One region of the Actinacidiphila sp. bgisy167 genome, then DNA from elsewhere that is predicted to be linked to it. Evidence: riboswitches for the same ligand, from Rfam matches in the RefSeq annotation. Region 1 holds a riboswitch; each other region holds the start of a gene.
What was found. Region 1 has a riboswitch for cyclic di-AMP ahead of AC3ET4_RS14295 (transglycosylase family protein). Riboswitches for the same ligand answer to the same signal wherever they lie in the genome.
Positions count from the first base shown of each region.

Region 2: it holds a riboswitch for cyclic di-AMP, as region 1 does, so the genes downstream of both, AC3ET4_RS17765 (C40 family peptidase) here and AC3ET4_RS14295 (transglycosylase family protein) in region 1, are expected to answer to the same signal.
Region 3: it holds a riboswitch for cyclic di-AMP, as region 1 does, so the genes downstream of both, AC3ET4_RS15780 (M23 family metallopeptidase) here and AC3ET4_RS14295 (transglycosylase family protein) in region 1, are expected to answer to the same signal.

Region 1 covers NZ_JBYIQP010000029.1:51,635-56,551, forward strand. The annotation lists gene AC3ET4_RS14290 (SAM-dependent methyltransferase) at 1-276, opposite strand, end outside; gene AC3ET4_RS14295 (transglycosylase family protein) at 502-1,635, opposite strand; cyclic di-AMP (ydaO/yuaA leader) riboswitch at 1,638-1,828, opposite strand; gene AC3ET4_RS14300 (aldo/keto reductase) at 2,463-3,470, shown strand; gene AC3ET4_RS14305 (GNAT family N-acetyltransferase) at 3,534-4,160, opposite strand; gene AC3ET4_RS14310 (peptidylprolyl isomerase) at 4,254-4,751, shown strand; gene AC3ET4_RS14315 (phospholipase) at 4,815-4,917, opposite strand, start outside.
Region 2 covers NZ_JBYIQP010000043.1:16,678-21,594, reverse strand. The annotation lists gene pcrA (DNA helicase PcrA) at 1-2,290, opposite strand, end outside; cyclic di-AMP (ydaO/yuaA leader) riboswitch at 2,539-2,700, shown strand; gene AC3ET4_RS17765 (C40 family peptidase) at 2,709-3,848, shown strand; gene AC3ET4_RS17760 (hypothetical protein) at 3,877-4,230, opposite strand; gene AC3ET4_RS17755 (C40 family peptidase) at 4,570-4,917, shown strand, end outside.
Region 3 covers NZ_JBYIQP010000034.1:53,693-58,609, forward strand. The annotation lists gene AC3ET4_RS15770 (caspase, EACC1-associated type) at 1-662, shown strand, start outside; gene AC3ET4_RS15775 (extracellular solute-binding protein) at 764-2,095, shown strand; cyclic di-AMP (ydaO/yuaA leader) riboswitch at 2,313-2,451, shown strand; gene AC3ET4_RS15780 (M23 family metallopeptidase) at 2,637-3,791, shown strand; gene AC3ET4_RS15785 (hypothetical protein) at 4,008-4,289, opposite strand; gene AC3ET4_RS15790 (DUF6227 family protein) at 4,419-4,917, opposite strand, start outside.

The DNA of each region.
Region 1 (4,917 bases):
GGCGACCTCGTGGACGTTGCCGAAGGTGGGGATGCCGGAGCCGATGTCGAGGAACTGGGTGATGCCCTCGTCGACGGCGAAGCGCACGGCCCTGCGCATGAACGCCCGGTTGGCCTGCATGATCTTCGGCAGCCCCGGGAAGGCCGCGATGGCTCGCCGCCCGGCCTCCCGGTCGACCTCGAAGTTGTGGGAGCCGCCCAGATAGTAGTCGTAGATGCGGGACACGCTGGGCACGGAAAGATCGATGCCCTGGGGGGCCCAGGCGGGACGCTCCATCACTGTTCCAGCTCCTCGGCGACTCGGGGAGCCCGGCCGTATCCACGGCCAGGTGCGACAGAGGCTACTGATCAGCCGTTCAAGAGGAAACAAGAGGTGAAAATATTCGGTCCATTTTCGGTCACAGACCAAAGGCATGTGCCCTGCTCCCCAGGAGACGGGGAACAGGGCACGGATACCGCCGGATGACGACCGGTCAGTCGACCGTTTCGGTCGGTGGACCGGTCAGATCGTGACGCCGTGGGCGCGCAGGTACGCCACCGGGTCGATGTCGGAGCCGAAGTCGGGCGTGGTGCGGATCTCGAAGTGCAGGTGCGGACCGGTCACGTTGCCGGTGGCGCCCGACAGGCCCAGCTGCTGACCGGCGTAGACCCGCTGGCCGGCCGAGACCGACAGCGCGGACAGGTGGGCGTACTGCGAGTACCGGCCGTCGGCGTGCCTGACGACGACCTGGTTGCCGTACGAACCGCCCCAGCCCGCGGAGACCACGGTGCCGGCGGCGATCGACTTCACCTTGGTGCCGGTCGAGGCGATGAAGTCGACGCCGGTGTGGTAGCCCTTGGACCACATGGCGCCGGCCCGGTGGTAAGGGGTGCCCAGGGTGACACGGTCGAGGGGGGCGGTGTAGCCGGAGGCGCTGGCGGCAGGGGCCGCGGCCGGGGCGGCCTTCGCGGCCTTGGCGGTCGCCGCCGCGGTCTTGGCGGTGGCCTTCTCCCCCAGGGACAGGACCTGGCCCGGGTAGATCAGGTTCGGGTTGCCGCCGATGACCGGCTTGTTGTCCGCGTACAGCTCCTGCCAGCCGCCCTCGACCGACTGGGACTTCGCGATCTTGGAGAGGGTGTCACCGCCGACGACGCGGTAGGAGCCGCCGGCGCTCTTGGGCGCCTCGGCCCTCTTCGCGGGGGCGGACTTGACGGCCTTGACGACCGGCTTGGCGGCGGCTCCCGCGACGCTCTGCGGGGTGGCCGACGGGTTGGCCATCGCCTTGGTCAGACCGGCCTTGGGGCCGCACACGGGCCAGGCCTGCGGGCCCTGGGTCGCGAGAACCTTCTCGGCGACGGCGATCTGCTGCGCCTTGGTCGCGAGGTCGGCGCGCGGGGCGTACTTCGTGCCGCCGAAGCCGGCCCAGGTGCTCTGGGTGAACTGCAGGCCGCCGTAGAAGCCGTTGCCGGTGTTGATGGACCAGTTGTTGGTGCTCTCGCAGGCCGCGACCTTGTCCCAGACGCCGACAGGAGCGGCGTGGGCGCCGGTGGCCCCGACGATGGGGAGCGCCACGGCCGCTCCGGTGGTGCCGGCCAGTGCGCTGATTCGGGTGATGCGGGTGTTCCGCGGGCGACGGTGCTTTCCCTTACCGGGCATGCCGAATTCCTCTCCGACGCCTGCGAGGTAAGCTGTCGGGTTCGGACTGGAGATGCCCGGCCGCATATGGGCACGCCAAATAAAGGCATGTCGCTGCGACTTCACCCCTAGCCGTCCCGAGACCAACGGGAACGGCAACTACCTGGGTCCCCCGCTCCTGCCGTGCGGTCTTGTCATCCGGCGTCCGGGCAGCGGCAGGACTAGGCGTTCCACCCGGAAGAATCTCGCAGGCATTTGTCCTGCGAGGTCTGGAAGCTAAACGACGGAATAGTTCCGGAGCAAGGAGCTGAATCACGCCTCACGGCACACCGCAAGTCGATCAATTGCTTCTGTGACGTTACGTGATAAGCGTCCGCTCTCCGTAGGTGACGGACTGGCCCACAGTAATCGGCTGATATCGCGGGGTGAAAACGATCGACCACCCGGGACGGCCCGTCGCCTGCCGCCTGCGCAGCGTGTCCGGCGCGTGACACCCATCACGCCGCGGCACTCCCCGGGCGCCCCGTAGGCGCATATGTCCAATTAAGGGCATCAATGCCCGATAAGGAGGATGCGTCGCGGCCCAACCCGCCCCCGAGCGCCCGCGCCTGAGGGCTCGCCCGGAGCAACGCCCCTCGGGGGCCAACCGTCGAGGACGCCCGGCGATTCCCGCCGCGCTCGCCGCCGGAACGGTGCACGATGTGGCCTGCGCCACAACCACCCCCGCAGGGAGGCGAGAAGGGCGGGCCGGCAGCGCTCGAAGCCCCGAAACCGGACGTGACAGCACCGATTGAGCGGCGTAGCCTCCCAATCCCGCACAATTTCTCACATCGCCTGGGAGCCCTCGCGTGCCCTACCTCGCCGCTGACGACCGCTACGCCTCGATGGAATACCGCAGGACCGGGCGCAGCGGGGTCCTGCTGCCCGTCGTGTCCCTGGGTCTGTGGCACAACTTCGGCGACACGTCTCCGCTGGAGAACCAGCGCGCCGTGCTGCGCCGCGCCATCGACCGCGGGGTCGTCCACATCGACCTGGCCAACAACTACGGCCCGCCCGCCGGCTCGGCCGAGGCGAACTTCGGCACGCTCTTCGCCCAGGACTTCCGCCCGTACCGCGACGAGCTCTTCATCGCCACCAAGGCGGGTTACGACATGTGGCCCGGTCCGTACGGCGAATGGGGCAGCCGCAAGTACCTTCTGTCGTCGCTCGACCAGTCCCTGGGCCGCATGGGTCTGGACTACGTGGACGTCTTCTACTCGCACCGCTTCGACCCGGACACGCCCCTGGAGGAGACCATGGGCGCCCTGGACTCCGCGGTACGGCAGGGCAAGGCCCTCTACGCCGGCATCTCCAACTACCCGGCCGAGGCACACCGCCGCGCGACGGAGATCCTGCGCGAGCTGGGCACACCGCTGCTGATCCACCAGGCCGCCTACAGCATCCTCCAGCGCGACCCGGAGGACGGCGTCCTGGACGCCGTCGGCGACACCGGCACCGCCCTCATCGCCTACTCGCCGCTCGCCCAGGGCCAGCTCACCGACCGCTACCTCGACGGCGTCCCCGCCGACTCCCGGATGGCGCTCGGACACTTCCTCAAGCGCGACACCCTGACCGAACGCAAGCTCGCCTTCCTGCACGCGCTCAACAAGCTCGCCGGGGAGCGCGGCCAGACCCTGGCGCAGATGGCCCTGACCTGGGTGCTGCGCGACCCCCGGGTCGTCTCCGTGCTCATCGGCGCGAGCAGCGTCACCCAGCTCGACCAGAACCTCGCCGCCCTCGAAGCGGGCCCGCTCACCGCGGACGAGCTGGCCGAGGTCGACCGCCTCTCGGCGGAGGCCGGTGTGCGCATCCCGTAGTCGGCCTCTCCGCGAGCACGGGCCGGTCCCCGCTGGGGCCGGCCCGTACGCGTCGGTGCGTGTTCAGCGAAGGCGGGCCTTGAGCGCGGCGCGGACGCCGGGCCACTCCTCGGCGAGGACCGAGTAGTACGCGCTGTCGCGGACGGTCCCGTCGACTGCGCGGGTATGGGCGCGGCGGATTCCCTCGAAGCGGGCGCCGATCCGCTCGATCGCGGTGCGGGAGCGCGTGTTGCGCGCGTCGGTCTTCAAGGTGACGCGGAGCACACCCCAGACGTCGAAGGCGTGGGAGAGCAGCAGCTTCGCCTCGGTGTTGCAGGGGGTGCGCTGGACGGAGGCGGCGAGCCACGTGCTGCCGATCTCGGCGACGGTCGGCGCCGCGCCGCCGCAGGGCGCGGAGCGGCCCGCGGAGGCGGAGTCGGACGTCCAGTAGCCGAGGTCGAGGAAGCGGGTGGAGCCGACCAGCATGTCGCGCCGTACATCCCGCACGGCGAAGGGAAGCGCGGTTCCGGACGCCTGCTCCTGGAGAGCCTGCTCCACATAGCGCGCCATCGCCTCGTGATCGTCCGGCACCTGGGTGTAGGCGTAGGTGTCGCGGGACTCGGTGGCGGCGCGCAGCAGGCCGTCCGTATGGGAGGCGCGCAGCGGCTCCAGGCGGACGTGCCTGCCGTCCAGGATCACGGGTTCGGGCATGCACCGGATGCTGCTGTGCCGTCCGGGCCCCGGTCAAACCCGTTTCCGCGGGCCGCGTCGGGACTCCGGGGCGCCGGATGCGAAAATGGGGGCATGAACAGCAACGACGTGTTCTTCGACATCACGATCGACGGCGAACCCGCCGGGCGGATCGTGTTCACCCTGTTTGACGACGTGGTCCCCAAGACCGCGCGGAACTTCCGTGAGCTCGCCACCGGCGAGCACGGCTTCGGTTACGAGGGCTCGCACTTCCACCGCGTGATCCCCGACTTCATGCTCCAGGGAGGCGACTTCACCGCCGGCAACGGCACCGGTGGCAAGAGCATCTACGGCGAGAAGTTCGCCGACGAGAACTTCCAGCTCAAGCACACCAAGCCTGGCCAGCTCTCCATGGCCAACGCGGGCCCGAACACCAACGGCTCGCAGTTCTTCATCACCACGATCGTCACCGACTGGCTCGACGGCAAGCACGTGGTCTTCGGCGAGGTCGTCGAGGGCATGGACGTCGTCAAGAAGATCGAGTCGCTCGGCTCGCGCACCGGCGCCACCAGCGCCCGCGTCGAGATCGCCAAGTCCGGCACGGTCGGCTGACCCGGCACCGCGGAAGCGGCCCGGCACCGGAGCTCCCGGTGCCGGGCCGCCGTGTTCCAGAGATCAGCCGAAGGCTTTGACCGCCTGGTAGTACGTCCAGGCGGTGCTGTTGCAGGCGGTGTTGGTGGCGCCGCTGTAATTGGCGCACACACGCTTCAGGTCCTCG
Region 2 (4,917 bases), on a different contig from region 1:
CCCCGACCGCCAGAGAGATGACCGGCCGGTCCTGGGTGCGCCGGGTCGCGAAGCCGGAGGGGCCGCCCTTCGACGGCGAACGCGACAGCATCGAGGCCGCCGCCGACACCGAGGCGGAGGGCGCCGCGGAGGCGCCGGTGCGCTTCCACTCGATGAGCTGCTCGGGGATCTCCTCCAAAAAGCGCGAGGGCGGGTTGTACGAGGGCTGGCCCCAGGCGCTGCGCATGGTGGACCGGGTCACATACAGCCGCTGCCGCGCCCGGGTGATGCCGACGTAGGCGAGCCGCCGCTCCTCCTCCAGCTCCTTGGTCTGGCCGAGCGCGCGCATATGCGGGAAGACCCCGTCCTCCATGCCGGTCAGGAAGACCACGGGGAACTCCAGGCCCTTGGCGGTGTGCAGCGTCATCAGCGTTATGACGCCGCCGCCCTCGTCGTCGTCCGGGATCTGGTCGGAGTCGGCGACCAGCGCGACGCGCTCCAGGAACTCGGCGAGCGTGCCGGGCTCCTCGTCGGTGCGCTCCTGCTCGAACTCCAGGGCCACCGCGGCGAGTTCCTGGAGGTTCTCGATGCGGGTCTCGTCCTGCGGGTCGGTGGATGCCTGCAGCTCCGCCAGATAGCCCGTGCGCTCCAGCACGGCCTCCAGGACGGTGGCGGGGCCGGCGCCGGAGTCCACGACCGTGCGCAGCTCCTCCAGCAGCTCGTTGAACCGCTTGACGGCGTTGACCGAGCGGGCGGCCATGCCGAAGGCCTCGTCGACCCGGCGCAGCGCGGCGGCGAAGGAGATGCGCTCGCGCGCGGCGAGAGCGTCGACCATCGCCTCGGCGCGCTCCCCGATGCCGCGCTTGGGCACGTTCAGGATGCGGCGCAGCGGGACGGTGTCCTCGGGGTTGGCCAGCACGCGCAGGTAGGCCAGGACGTCCCGGACCTCCTTGCGCTCGTAGAAGCGGACCCCGCCGACGACCTTGTAGGGCAGGCCGACGCGGATGAAGACCTCTTCGAAGACACGGGACTGCGCGTTGGTCCGGTAGAAGACGGCGACGTCGCCGGGACGGGCGTCCCCGGCGTCGGTGAGCCGGTCGATCTCGTCGGCGATGAACTGCGCCTCGTCGTGCTCCTGGTCGGCGACATAGCCGGTGATGACCGGGCCCTGCCCGGCTTCGGTCCAGAGGTTCTTCGGCCGGCGGGAGGCGTTGCGCTCGATGACGGCGTTGGCGGCGGTCAGGATGTTCTGGGTGGAGCGGTAGTTCTGCTCCAGCAGGATGGTGCGGGCCTGCGGGTAGTCCTCCTCGAACTGGAGGATGTTGCGGATGGTCGCGCCGCGGAAGGCGTAGATGCTCTGGTCGGCGTCACCGACCACGCACAGCTCGGCGGGCTCCTCGCCCTCGCCCGCGTCCCCGGTGCCGACCAGCTCGCGCACCAGGGTGTACTGGGCGTGGTTGGTGTCCTGGTACTCGTCGACGAGGACGTGCCGGAAGCGGCGCCAGTAGTGCTCGGCCACGTCAGGGAAGGCCTGGAGCAGGTTGACCGTGGTCATGATGATGTCGTCGAAGTCGAGCGCGTTGGCCTCGCGCAGCCGCGACTGGTACATCGCGTAGGCCTCGGCGAGCTTCTTCTCGAAGGCGTTCTCGGCCTGGCCGGCGAAGGTCTCCTCGTCGATGAGCTCGTTCTTGAGGTTGGAGACCTTGGCGCTGAAGGACTTCGGCGGGAACTGCTTGGGGTCCAGGTCCAGGTCGCGGCAGACCAGGGCCATCAGGCGCTTGGAGTCGGCCGCGTCGTAGATCGAGAAGCTGGAGGTGAAGCCGAGCCGCTTGGACTCCCGGCGCAGGATGCGGACGCACGCGCTGTGGAAGGTGGAGACCCACATCACATTGGCGCGCGGGCCGACCAGTTGCCCGACGCGCTCCTTCATCTCCCCGGCCGCCTTGTTGGTGAAGGTGATCGCCAGGATCTGGCCGGGGTGCACCTTGCGGGCGCCCAGCAGGTACGCGATGCGGTGGGTGAGCACCCGGGTCTTGCCGGAGCCCGCGCCGGCGACGATGAGCAGCGGGGAACCGGTGTGCTCGACGGCGGCGCGCTGCTGCTCGTTGAGCCCCTCGAGCAGCGCGGCCGGATCGAGGGCCGGGCGCGGGGCCCCGTCCCGGTAGTACGCGTCCCGGTCGACGGGCGCGTCGAAGCGCCCCTCGAAGAGGTCGTCGGGGACCGTGTCCGGCTCTTCCTCGGGAGGCGGCGGGGGCTCCCCCTCCCTCGGTTCGAGGCCGGCCAGGAAGCTGTCGTCAAAGAGGCTGCTCATCGCCTCCCGAGTCTAGGCCGTGCGGCGGACAGCGTTGCCCGCCTTGCCCGAGCCCGGCCCCCTTGGGCGCGTTGACCGCCGGACACGGCCCCGCGGGCCCGGTCCGCAGCCTCCGGGAACCGTCCGGGGAAGGTGAAGGTCACGAAATGATTGCGGACAATTCGAACACCAGGGTTCCCAGGGGCCCCCGCAGTGACTACCGTGCCGGATCAGGCGGTCCGCTCCAGCGGCGGCGACCGTGCCGTCACGGGCCGCCTCCGCTGAGTCCGGCGACCGCCGGAGCCGGGGACCCGAACGACCTTGGGGTGAATCGGTCCGTACGAGCGCAGTGTGCGCCCGTACGCACCGTAGGGCGGCCTTCCGAAGCCCGAACCCGACAGCTAACCCGGTAGGCGGTCCACGGAAGGAGCCGCCAGACTTGGCGACGCACCGCAAGCCGCGCCCGCATCCGCTGACCGTCCCCGGCCCCCGGGCCGCGGTGGGACTCACGACCGCCGCACTGGCGACCGTCACCCTCTTCGGCGAAAGCGCGAGCGCGGCCCCCGCCTCACCGGACAAGCCCTCGATCACCGAGGTCAAGGCCCAGGTCGACACGCTCCGCCACCAGGCTGAGGCCGCCACCGAGCGCTACAACGGCGCCAAGGAGCAGACACAGCGGCAGCGCGCACGCGCCGACGCGCTGCTGGACCAGGTGGCCCGCAAGACCGAGACGCTGAACGCCGCCCGCCGCACCATCGGCGAGTACGCCGCGGCGCAGTACCGCAGCGGCGGTCTGGACGGCACGGCGACGTTCCTGCTCACTTCCGACCCCCAGGGGTTCCTGGAGCAGGCGCACCTGATGGACCGCCTGTCCGAACAGCAGGAGCACGCGCTGGAGACCTTCCGCTCCGAACAGGCCGAGACGACGGCCAGGCGCGCCGAGGCCGTCGAGAGTTTGCACGAGCTCACCGAGGCGCAGCAGCGGCTGAACGCGGAGAAGACCGCGGTCAAACAGAAGCTCGCCGCGGCGCAGAAGCTGCTGAACAGCCTCACCGCCCAGGAGAAGGCACGGCTGGCGGCGCTGGAGAAGAAGCGCCAGGAGGAGGCGGCCGCGAAGGCCGCGGAGATCGCCGCCAGGGAGAAGGCCGCCAAGGAGGCCGGCTCCTCCACCGGATCCACCGGATCCACCGGATCCACGGGCTCGACGCCACCGGCGTCCGGCAGCTACGCCGCCAAGGCGGCCACGGCGATCGCGTTCGCGCGCGCGCAGCTGGGCAAGCCCTATGTGTACGGGGCCACCGGCCCCAACTCCTACGACTGCTCGGGCCTGACCCAGGCCGCCTGGGGCGCCGCGGGCGTCAAGATCCCCCGTACCACCTACGACCAGGTCGACTTCGGCAGCCGCGTGAGCGCGAGCCAGCTGCAACCCGGTGACCTGGTCTTCTTCTACTCCGACATCACCCATGTCGGCCTCTACATCGGCGGCGGCCAGATGATCCACGCCCCCCACACCGGGAGCGTGGTGAAGATCGCCCCGATCACGGAGATGCCGATCTACGGTTACGCCCGGATGGCCTGAGCCCCCGCCCGGCCGGCCGCGGCCGGGCTCAGGTCCACAGCACCGCGATGAAGATGTTGGCGGTGGTCAGCGCGCCCACGGTGCCGAAGGCCGCCGCCGGCACCTTCTCCTCGTCCCGCTTGACGTAGACCAGGCCGAGGACGACCACCAGGATCGCGAGCTTCACACCGATCTTGATGTTGTTCACCGGCTGGTCGTCGGCCTGGTTGAGGCCGACCAGCAGCGCGCCCGTGACCAGCATGGTCAGCGCGCCGTGCAGCATGCCCGGCACGAAACGGGCCTCGCCGCGGCCCATGGCCTTCATCTGGGTGAGGAAGCCGCCGAGAAGGGCGGCGATGCCGACGATGTGCAGGCCGACGATCAGGTTGATGAGTACGTCCATGGCTCAGGACCCTAGCCAGCCCGTAGCAGCGCCCCGCACCGAGGTCGGACTCTTCCGCGGCATCGATCACGGCCGGACCGCAAGTGACCAGGTCACCCGTCGAACAGCGGTCATCCACGGGCAGTCCGCGGCCGAATCGGACCAGTCCCGCACACTCCCCGGCTCCCCCGCGGCGTCCCGGTTTAGCGTCCTGCCCCAGGTGGCCGATCCCCACTGCCGTGAGGACCCCGTCCTCGGCACGGCCGCCCCCGCCGAAGGTCCGGCGGCGGACGGCGCCCCGTCCGCCCGCCGCCGGACCGCCGGGGGGTGTACGGAACAGCCCGGAAGGAGTCACGGCGCGTGGCGTCGCACAGAAGGCCCAAGGAACGCGGACCCGCAGGCACGACCCTGCGCACCGCCGTCGGTCTCGCCCTGGCGGGCGCGGCAACGGTGACGGTGTTCGGGGAGGCCGGGCACGCGGAGCCCCGGCTGACCACGGACGAGGCCAGGGCCGAGGTGGACCGGCTCTACGAGGAGGCCGAGCAGGCCACCGAGCGGTACAACGGCGCGAAGGAGAAGGCGGACACGGCCACCGAGCGGATCGAGCGGCTCCAGGACGAACTCGCCCGCAGGACCGAACGCCTAGGCGACGCCCGCGACGGCCTCGGCTCCCTCGCCACCGCCCAGTACCGCAGCGGCGGCCTCGAC
Region 3 (4,917 bases), on a different contig from region 1:
CGGGGCAGCGGGCGCTCGCGGCACAGGGCTTCCGTACCGACGTCAGCGGGACGGAAGAGGCCGACGACACCCCGCTGGACAGCGCCGTCTTCGTCGCGGACCCCCGGGCGGGCGGCCGGCCGCCGACCCGCGAGGACATCGAGGACGCGCTGCGTGCCGGCGGGGAGGCCGCCGGCACCCGGCGTGACGTCCTCTTCGCCGTCGACGTCTCCAGCTCCTCCCACTCCCGCGCCAACATCCCGCTCGTGCGCTCCGTGCTGGCCCGTGCCTCCGGTTACCGCTACGGCATCGCCGCGGTGCCCGGCCGCACCCTCCTGGACATCGGGGCGCACGACGCGGCCGCGCGGGACGCCGCGATCCGCGAACTGGCCTCCGTCGAGCGCGACGCCCCCGTGGCCGCCGCCCTGCGCCAATGGTCCCGGGCCCTGGCCGATTCCCCCGGCGCCCTGATCGTCCTGATCACCGACGACGAGGACAGCGCCGGCGAGGAGCCGCCGGACACGGACGTCCCCGTCCTGGTGGTCTCCCTGGAGGCCTACGGCTGCTCGCTGCACTTCAACAAGGCGGTGACGGAGAACGGCGGCGCGTGCCTCGCGATCACGCGGGATCTGCCGAACCGGGTCGCGGAGACCATAGACCGCCTCACCACGGGAGGGTCATGACAGCCCCGGCCCCCCGCGGTGCGAGCGGCGCCCGTCCGCACCCGCACGCCACGGCGCTGCCGCGTCCCGCCGTGCCTTCGCGGAGCCGGCGGCGGAGCGTCATGGGCTTCCTGCTCATGCTGGCGGCAGGGGCGTGCATCGGCCCCACCGCGGCCCCGGCCCCGCCGCCGCGCCCCGACCCCTCCCGGCCGCTCGTCGTCGCCAGCGACGCCGACCTCACCGCCGGCGGGCGAGCCGGCGTCCGCCGCGGCCTGATCGACGAGTGGAACCGCCGCAACCCGGACCGGCCCGCCCGGCTCGTCGAGCTGCCCTCCGCCTCCGACGAGCAGCGCAGCGAGCTGATCGGCGCCTTCCAGTCCGGCAGCGCCAGCTACGACGTCGTCAATCTCGACATCAGCTGGATCCCCGAGTTCGCCGACAGCGGGCTGCTGCGTCCGCTCGACCCCGCCCTCGTCGACGGGGACTTCCTGCGCCAGGCCGCCGACGCCGGCCGCTGGAAGGGCCGCACGTACGCGGTGCCCTTCAACACCGACGTCGGCCTGCTCTACTACCGCACCGACGACCTCGCCAAGGCCGGCCGCCGCCCCGCGGACCTGTCCGGCTACGCCACGATCGGCGACCTGCTCGCCGACGTCCGCCCGCTCGGCCACGCCGCCTACACCACCCAGCTGCGCGCGTACGAGGGCCTGACCGTCAACACCCTTGAAGCCCTGTGGACCGCGGGCGTCGAACTCGTCGACGGCGACGGACGCTACACGGGCACCGAGGACGCGCTGCGCGAGGGCCTGGACGAGCTCAACCGGCTGGCCGCCGCCAACAACCTCAACCCGCAGTCCCTCGAGGCCGACGAGTCGGTCACCCTCGCCCAGTTCGCCGAGGGGCGCAGTGTGCTGATGCGCAACTGGCCCTACGCCTACAACCGGCTCGACGCCGCCCTCGCCCCCGGTGTGCGCTTCGGCGTGGCCCGGCTCCCGGGCGTCGCGGCCCTCGGCGGGCAGAGCCTGGGTGTCGCGGCGACCAGCGACCGCCCCGGCGACGCCTCGGACCTGATCCGTTTCCTGACCGGACGCAGCGCCCAAGAGGCACTGCTGCAAGCCGGCTTCGCTCCCGCACGGCGATCCGCGTACGGAGCCGGGGACGTCGACTGTGACGATCCTCACGACCCGCGCGCCTGGTTCTACGACCGCCCCACGCGCCGCGGCTCGGAGTCCTCGCCCCGGCCGACCGCCGCGACCCCCGGTTACACGACCCTGCTGTGGTGCGCGCTGCAGGCCGCCAGGGCCCGTCCGGCGACCGCGCACTACGTCACGTTCACCCGGGTCCTGCAGCGTGAAGTGCACGGAATGCTCGCCGCGCACAGCTCCGCCGACGCCTCGGCGGAGCGCCTCCACAGCCGTCTGGGGCGCGCCCTCGGCGGCCGGGGCCCGGGGTGAGCATCACTCCTCGTAAGCGCGGCACTCTCTTGCGCATAACGACTGACGTACGCTCACATTTCCCGTTGGTCACGGCGGTCGCAGCCCGATGTCCTGTTATGTCGCGTCTATCCCCATAGATTCCCGTCAGGAAGTCGCAAGAGTGGCTTGGAATTGGCGGGCGCCTCTATTAACGTTCGATAACGCAGCGCGGTCGTCCCGCCGCCGACAGGGCGGCGCCGCGCGCTTGCCGAATCCCGTCCGCGGGAACCGGGGAACCACTTCCTGGGGTGAATCGGGGGCCTTCGCGGCCCTCGTAGGAGACCTTCCTGCTCCGAACCCGTCAGCTAACCCGGTAGGCGAGAAGGAAGGAAAGGAGTGCGCCCGCGTGGCGTCGAACGAGCCTGCCCTCATACCCGGACAGCAGCAGGGTTCCGTCTCCGCGTACCCCGAGTGGGACACCGCCGAGTGGAACATCGCCGCCGGCTGGAACCCTCCGGCTGCCGAGCAGGCGCCGCCGACGAAGAACGCGATCGACGGCTGGGACACCGGCGAGTGGAACATGGCCGCCGGCTGGCTCGCCACGGCGCCCACCGAGACGACGACCCCTCAGGACACCGTCCCCGCACAGCACGACGGAGCCGGGCACGGGGCGTACGAGACATACGCCGCGACCGCCGCCGCGACCCCGGCCGCCGCCGGACCGCGGCCAGAGGACATCGAGGCCTTCGGCACCGTCCAGGCGGCCGACGTCCCCCGGAGCACCGAGGGCGCGCTCGACGAGGGCGCGCTCCACGAGGACGCGCCCGACGAGGGCCCGCAGGCCGAGCCCTGGAACCCCACGGAGGAGTCCGCCGGCCCCGTGCGCGGCCGGCACCGCGTCGCCAAGCAGCGCTCCCTGGGCCGCGGTTCCGCTGTCTTCGGGGTCGCGGCCGTGGCCGTACTGGGCGTCGGAGGGGCCGCCACCGCGGAGGGCAAGAACCCGCTCGCCGTCTCCCTGCCCCACCTGCCCGACGCGTCCCGACTGCCCGGCGTGGGCGCGCTCGTCGGCGACGACAGCGCCGCCGAAGCCGAGCCCGTCGTCGCCGAGGCCCTGACCCCGGACGCGGGCGAGGTGCTGCGCAGCCGCATCCTCGACCAGGCCCAGCAGCAGCGGCAGGCCGCCGATCGGGCCGCCAGGACCGCCGCGCTGCAGGAGGCCACGGCGAAGGCCGCCAAGTCCGCCGCGGAGGAGCGGGTCCGCGCCGAAGCGGCCGCCAAGAAGAAGGCCGCGGCGGAGGCGGCGAAGAAGCTGGAGGCCCAGCGCCTCGCCGAGCTCGCCAGGAGCTTCGTGCTCCCGGTCGCCTCGTACTCGCTGACCGCCGGCTTCGGCGAGTCCAGCTCGCTGTGGGCCCACACCCACACAGGCCAGGACTTCGCCGCCCCCACCGGCACCCCCGTCAAGGCCGTGCACGGCGGCACCATCACCGCGGCCGGCTGGGCCGGCTCGTACGGCTACCGCATCATCCTGACCCTCGACGACGGCACCGAGCTCTGGTACTGCCACCTCTCCTCGATGATCGTCACCTCCGGCAAGGTCAACACCGGTGACACCATCGGCCGCGTCGGCGCCACGGGCAATGTCACCGGCCCCCACCTGCACTTCGAGGTGCGCCCCGGCGGCGGCGAACCGATCGGCCCGATGGGCTGGCTGCGCGGCAAGGGCCTCACGGTCTGAGGCGAGCGGCCGGTACGGGACGACGCGCGAGCAACGCCCACCGGACCCACCCCAGTACCGACCGCGCTGCGGACGGCGTTCACCGGCCGTCGACCGTGAACGACCGCACGAACTCCGGCGGCCCTGGCGACACCCCCCGCCACCCAGGGCCGCCGGTCCGCATCCGCCTCCCGACTCCCGCGAGCGCCGGGCGTCAGCGCCAGGCGCTGCGGGACGCTAGGGCACGACGAAGTTGTAGAGCTCCGAGATCCTCGGCGGCCCGCTCGGCTCCGGGAAGCCCGACTCCTTGGCGGCCGGCAGCATGATCTCCATGAAGGACTCGAGCGCCTGAGTGGACTGCCAGACGTTCACCAGCCGCAGGCCCTCGTTGGTGACCACGGCGGCGTGGGCGAGCAGACCCGAGGGCGGATGCTCGGGCCCGAACCCCGCGCGGTGGTTCGCTTCCTCGTACTGCAGGGCCGTCACACCGGGAAACTCGACCTCCGTCAGGACCGGCATGGGAACCTCCCGCCTCCCGCCGACACGCCTACCGCCCAATCTCCTCTCGACGCACCCCGCCCGCAATCCGGAACGCGGCCGGGGACCGGCGGGAACGAGGCCGGCGACGGGGCCGGAGCGGTAACGCGGTCAGAGCGCCTCCAGCCGTAGGTCCGCGGAGTCGCAGGCCGCCGTCTCGTCGGCGTACACCTCGCACATCGGCCGCCCGTCGGGTGTCATCGTGTGCTCGACCTCCCACAGGCTGATCTCCTCCCCGGTCGCCAGCAGGAAGGCGTGCTCGTACAGCGTCCAGCCGGCGACCCGGCCGGTGCCGATCCTGGTGTGCCGACCGGTGATGTACGCGATGTCGTGGCCCACCGCGGAGCCCAGCCGGCTGCGCAGTTCCTCGCCGGGCGCGTCCGGGTTCTCGGCCCGCCGCAGAACCCGCCACGCGTGCTCGGCCGAGTGGTTCTCCGTGTACTGCCGGTGCCCGGGCGCCAGGTCCATCGCCTGCTGAGGCGGCCGCGCCGGCCAGCCCTCCGTCTCCGCCCCCATCTCCCGCGGGGCGGGCTCACCGAAGCGCGCGTCGATCATGTGCTGGGCGACGGCCAGAGCGTCCGGGTCCGAGTACACCTCGTACACCGGTTCG